DNA from 2 places in the Pseudoalteromonas sp. 20-MNA-CIBAN-0454 genome. Region 2 is predicted to be linked to the other one. Evidence: predicted binding sites of a transcription regulator. Region 2 holds the regulator's gene; the other holds the start of a gene.

Region 1 (3,140 bases), on a different contig from region 2:
TGTTTGATTGAGTAGCTTTTCTTGTTTTGTCGCACTGTCTAAATATGCATAGGAGGCATCTAGTTGCCTGATTGAATTTATTAGCACGCTTATAACCAGAGGCGATACCACAGAGGTAAAAAATACCACTGCCAATATATCAACAAGATTAACTTCTCCAACGGCAACATAATAAAACATACTTGATAAAACAAGCGAAACTGCCAATAACAAAGCATAGCAAATGGCTGCAGTTTTAAACTCACCAAACCGAGTTATTAAACTAGAAAGAACTCGAGCCCAAGGGCTCAAAGAAGAATCGGTCATATATCAGTGTTTCTCTTAGCTTAATTACAAAAAGGTTTAAATTGCATGTTATGGTTAATTTTAGCATTTTCTATCAGCTATTTTCAGGTTGTGCGATAAAAACTCTAATATTTATTGTTTGAATCATTAGCTGGCTACAACTCATCATTCCAGCAATAAATTATTTAGTGTAAAATGCGGCGCTTTATTATTGCTAATAACGAGTAACACACCATGCAAACTAATATGCCCGATATAGCTAACACGGCTCCCGCCTTACAAACTGGTACATTAGACTGGGTGGGAATGGGTGAAATTGAACTGCCATTTATTTTTGAGTCGCATGGCATAACGCCAGTTACTGTTAATGCTAAAGCCCGTGCTTTTGTAAACTTACACAAAGAAGATGCAAAAGGCATTCATATGTCGCGCTTATTTTTAGCGCTCGACACGCTCTCTACTGAGCAGCAAGTTAATCCTCAAACATTGGCTCAAGCGCTCGATTTTTTTATTAGTAGCCACGAAGGCTTAAGTGATAAAGCACTTATAGAATTTAAGTTTGAATTACCACTGCGCCGTAAATCGTTATTAAGCGGCAAGGCTGGCTGGAAAAGCTACCCCGTTATATTAACCAGCACAATTGAACAAGGTGTTATTAATTACGAGCTAAGTGTTGATGTAACCTATTCATCAACTTGCCCATGTTCAGCGGCACTTGCGCGTCAGCTGATACAAAATGCATTTGCCGAAAAATTCAGTCAAGAAACCCTCTGTCAAAAAGAAGCACTAGAATGGCTAGGTACTACGCAAGGTATTGTAGCCACCCCACACTCGCAGCGCTCAATTGCTAATGTAAAAGTAAAGCTCGACAGTAATATTACTCAATTTGACGTAGTTAATTTAATTAACACGATTGAAGATGAATTAAAAACGCCAGTACAAGCGGCAGTGAAACGTGAAGATGAACAAGAGTTTGCCCGCCTAAATGGTCAAAATTTAATGTTTTGTGAAGATGCTGCTCGTAAAATTAAAGCGCTACTAGAAACACAGCAATACAGTGATTACTGGTTACAAATAAATCATTACGAATCGCTGCATGCGCACGACGCACTCGCTATTGCAGTTAAAGGCGTTGCTGGCGGTTATAGAGCTTAAGTTCTTATTTTGCAGTGTTCAATATCCATACGGAAACATACTACTTAACTAACTAATTTAGGCACGTTAATTGCTTTACTTAAGCAGTGTCAATTTGTTGTTATGGAGTTACCGTATGGAATTCGCTTTATTATCAATTTTAGTATTAGTTGTTGGGGCCTCTGTTGTTGCGTCAAAGTTTAACGATGATGGCGGAAACCCTTATCCTTTTACCCGCAAGCAAAATGTATTTACTCAAGTAGAAAGTGCTTTTTTAAATTTATTAGAACGCGCAGTGGGCGATCAGTATAAAATTGTTAGTCGTGTAAAACTAATCGACGTGATTGATTGCAAACAAGGTTTATCGGCAAAGTCTAAGCGTGCAGCAATGGCTAAAGCTAAAAATAAACAGCTTGATTTTGTGCTAGTCGATAAAGAAAAAATGACCATAGTGGCAGCCGTAGACTTAGTAAACAATGCCAATAAAGATGGCCATAAAGCACAACGCGACTGGTTTGTTAATGGCGCATTAGAGGCCGCTGGCATCCCGCATATTCGTATGAAAGTAAAATCAGGCTATCGCCCAAGTGAAGTACGCGACGCTATTATGTTTAAACTTGGCAAACCTGCGGCTACGCAAACAGCTCGCCCTATTCGTACCCGAGTTCAAAAACCAGCGGTACTATCACCTTCTCAAGCTAAAGCGCACTCTACAGCACTAGCCGAAATTTAAAGCAAATAACATAATAAAAAGCGAGCAAAGTAAAACTGCTCGCTTTTTTGTTTTTTAGCGCTAACTTCACGTATAATCAGCGCATTCAAACTCAGGAACTTAACACTATGAATGTTGGTATTATTGGCGCAATGGAGCCAGAAGTTAAAATTTTGCGCGAAGCAATGCAAAATCCACAAACTTTAACTAAAGCTGGTTTTACTTTTTATACCGGTGAATTAGCAGGTAACACAGTAACATTGGTTCAATCTGGTATTGGTAAAGTAGCATCAACTATTGCAACTACATTACTTATTGACAACTTCGCCCCTGATTGCGTAATTAACACCGGCTCTGCCGGCGGCTTTGATCCGTCATTAAATGTGGGCGATGTAGTTATTTCGTCAGAAGTTCGTCATCATGATGTTGATGTAACTGCCTTTGGTTACGAAATAGGTCAAGTACCACAAATGCCAGCAGGTTTTGCAGCACACCCTAAATTAGTGGCTGCTGCAGAGCAAACTATTGCGCAAATTAGTGACGTAAAAACCTTAGTTGGTTTAATTTGTACCGGCGACATATTTATGTGTGACCCAATACGCATTGAAAAAGCCCGTAGCGACTTTCCTACAATGCTTGCAGTAGAAATGGAAGGGGCATCAATTGCGCAAACCTGTCATACACTTAATACACCGTTTGTGGTTATTCGCTCGATGTCAGATATTGCCGGCAAAGAGTCGCCGCAGTCGTTTGAAGAATACCTAGAAACAGCATCAATCAATTCATCTAAAATGGTAGTGGCGTTACTTGAAAAGCTAACGGCAGTTTCACTGTAAATGCTCAGCAATATGGTTCAAAATCACTTGGACTTTATTGTGTTTATAATGGCGCTCCTTGCTGAGCGCTTTTTACCACTTGTTAGTTGGTATCATCCTAACACTGCTTTAACGGCTACTTTTAGCGCTATTGGTAAGCGTATTTATAAAGTAGCAGAACCCAATAGCTATCA
Region 2 (3,140 bases):
AGACTTTGCCGCACGCAATTGCTTACAAAACTCTTTATCGTTTAGTTTATCAGCTATTGTGGCTAGTGTTTTCAAGTGCTGCTGGTTATCGCCATCGGGCACTATAAGCGCAACAAAAATATCAACTGGACGATTATCAATTGCATCAAAATTAATAGCGGTTTCGCTTATTAAAATTAAGGCAAGAGGCTCTTGTGCCCCGCTCATACGGCCATGTGGAATTGCTATTCCTCGGCCAATACCGGTACTACCTAGCTTTTCTCTTGCCAATAAAGCAGTGAGAATATCTTGCTGAGGTAAATACGGCATTTTTTTATGCGCGAGTTCACTGATGAATTCTAAAATTCTTTTTTTACTATTAAAAAGGACCACAGCTTTGCTGCAGTCCTGGCATATAAGTGAGCTTAATTTCATAGTGTTAGTGTCGAGCAAACTTCTCTTTGTGTTTAATTACTTGACGATCGAGTTTGTCAATCAACGAGTCAATGGCAGCGTACATATCTTGGTGTTCGGTCGATGCAAATAGCTCAGCGCCACTTACAAAAATTGTTGCTTCAGCTTTTTGACTTAATTTTTCTACATCGAGAATAACATGCACATTAGTTATGTGATCTGAGTGTCTTTGCAGCTTTGCAAATTTATTATTTACATAGTCTCTTAATGAGTCTGTAATGTCTACATGACGACCAGTTAAGTTTAGTTGCATCAGCATTTTCCTCTTTGTTGTACGTCTTAAATCAAGCTTTTACGTTGATTCGACGGGGGAATAGCCAGAGATTCGCGATATTTTGCAATTGTCCGTCTAGCTACTTTAATTCCTTGCTCAGCCAATATATCTGCAATCTTGCTATCACTCAATGGTTTGGCTAAGTTTTCTGCAGCTATCAACTTTTTAATCAGGGCACGTATGGCAGTTGATGAACATTCGCCACCATTTTCGGTGCTTACATGGCTTGAAAAAAAGTACTTAAGCTCAAAAATGCCACGTGGAGTGTGCATATATTTTTGCGTAGTGACCCGTGAAATAGTCGACTCGTGCATTTCAACTATTTCGGCAACATCGTTTAATACCATAGGTTTCATGGCTTCTGGGCCATGTTCAAAAAACGCTTGTTGCTGCTTAACAATACAATTAGTTACTTTCAGGAGTGTTTCGTTTCTACTTTCTAGGCTTTTAATAAACCATTTAGCTTCTTGTAAGTGCGAGCGAATAAATTGGCTGTCACCGCTGGATTTTACTGTACGAGACATAGCCGCATATTGGCTGTTAACACGTATTTTTGGCATGCTATCTGGGTTTAGCTCTACCACCCAGCGGCCTTTTATTTTTTTAACAGACACGTCAGGTATAACGTATTCAGACTCTTCTCTGACAATAGTATCCGCAGGCTTAGGATTAAGCGTATGAATAAGTGTCATTATTTCTTTAAGCTCTTCTTCTTTGAGCTTAGTTTTTTTCATTAACGTACGATAGTCGCGAGCAGCGAGTAAATCGATATGATCAGTTAACACCATTTTTGTTTCGTTAATATAAGGGGTGTCTTTATCAAATTGATTTAATTGAATGCATAAGCATTCTTGCAAGCTGCGAGCTGCAATACCAACAGGATCAAATAATTGAATGCGCTTTAGCACTGCTTCTATTTCATCTAGTTCTACTTCGTGTTCGTCGTCAGTTTCTTGGTTAAAGCTTGCTAAAAGGTCTTCGCAACTGAGGGTTAAAATACCAGAGTCATCTACGGCTTCAACGATAGCTATGGCAATAGCTTCGTCGGTAGGGCTAAAAGGGGTGAGCTGTAATTGCCACATTAAGTATTCATGCAGGGTTTCGGTTGATGCACCTTGATAAATAGATTCATCTTCAGGCATTGGCCCTGATGAAGAGGCAGGCGCTGCGCTCATATATTCATCCCATGATACATCCATGGCCATGTCGTCGCTTATGGTGTCTTTATTTAGTGCTTCGCCGCTATCTTGCTCATACTCGCTTGGGGTGTCGTCAGCAGAGGCGCTAACAGTAATGTCATCTGCTTTTTGCTCGTTTTTACCTGCTGATTCTTCCGTGTAATCTTGTTCATCAACTTCAAGTAATGGGTTGCTATCAAGTGCTTCTTGTATTTCTTGCTGGAGATCCAAGGTACTAAGCTGCAATAAGCGAATAGCCTGTTGCAGTTGCGGAGTCATTGTAAGTTGCTGGCCCATGCGCAGCTGTAATGATTGCCTCATTTATCTCTAACAATCCTTATAAATTGATATGATTAATCTTAGCAGATGCTTATAGTAATAACATAAATATTACAGTTTGAACTGCTCGCCTAAATAAACATCACGTACTGTTTTATCGTTTAATACAAATTCAGGAGTACCAGATGCAATTAGCTCCCCATGAGAAACAATGTAGGCTTTTTCACAAACATCAAGGGTTTCCCTTACATTGTGGTCGGTAATTAGTACGCCAATACCACGATTTTTAAGGTGTTCTATAATTTTTTTAATATCGAGTACTGAAATAGGATCCACGCCAGCAAAGGGCTCATCAAGCAATATAAATTTAGGATCTGCAGCTAAAGCACGTGCTATTTCTACGCGGCGACGTTCACCACCAGATAGCGCCATACCTAAGCTGTCGCGAATATGTTGCAGGCTAAATTCGTCCAATAAACTATTTAGGGTTTCTTCCCTGGCTTGTTTATTTAGTTGCTTACGCGTTTCTAAAATAGCCATTAAATTTTGATACACAGTGAGCTTTCTAAAAATAGAAGATTCTTGTGGTAAATAACCAATACCTAAACGAGCACGGCTGTGCATAGGAAGTAAGGTAATATCGTTATCATCAATTAATATTTTACCTTTGTCGCTATGAACTAAGCCTACAATCATGTAAAAGGTAGTGGTTTTACCTGCGCCATTTGGGCCAAGTAAACCAACAATGCTGCCAGCTTTTACTTCAAGTCCTACATTTTTAACAACTTCACGGCCTTTATAGCTTTTTGCTAATAGCTCTGCTTTTAATGTACTCATGGCTGACCTTTATTGAGTTTTTGTTCTTTTTTTACGTCTACAGGCACTAAAATAGTGTGTACCCGATCAGTTGAGTTTTCATCTTTTTCAGCGCTTATAAGCTGTTGCTCTATATCGTA

What was found. Region 2 encodes sigma-54, which starts transcription at its own class of promoters, with help from an activator protein. Its sites were predicted from a motif close to GTTGGCACGNNNNTNGNNT; they were not measured.
Region 1: AAEZ22_RS03305 (DUF2726 domain-containing protein) is a predicted target of sigma-54. The motif match lies at 1,498-1,516, and genes of this name have one in related genera.

The regions. Positions count from the first base shown of each region.
Region 1 is NZ_JBEOOB010000004.1:138,726-141,865, forward strand. Features, by position in the region: gene arcB (aerobic respiration two-component sensor histidine kinase ArcB) at 1-306, opposite strand, end outside; gene folE2 (GTP cyclohydrolase FolE2) at 520-1,440, shown strand; gene AAEZ22_RS03305 (DUF2726 domain-containing protein) at 1,556-2,152, shown strand; gene mtnN (5'-methylthioadenosine/S-adenosylhomocysteine nucleosidase) at 2,260-2,967, shown strand; gene AAEZ22_RS03315 (cobalamin biosynthesis protein CobD/CbiB) at 2,968-3,140, shown strand, end outside.
Region 2 is NZ_JBEOOB010000011.1:7,970-11,109, forward strand. Features, by position in the region: gene ptsN (PTS IIA-like nitrogen regulatory protein PtsN) at 1-414, opposite strand, end outside; gene hpf (ribosome hibernation promoting factor) at 419-706, opposite strand; gene AAEZ22_RS07190 (RNA polymerase factor sigma-54) at 733-2,226, opposite strand; gene lptB (LPS export ABC transporter ATP-binding protein) at 2,296-3,021, opposite strand; gene lptA (lipopolysaccharide transport periplasmic protein LptA) at 3,018-3,140, opposite strand, start outside.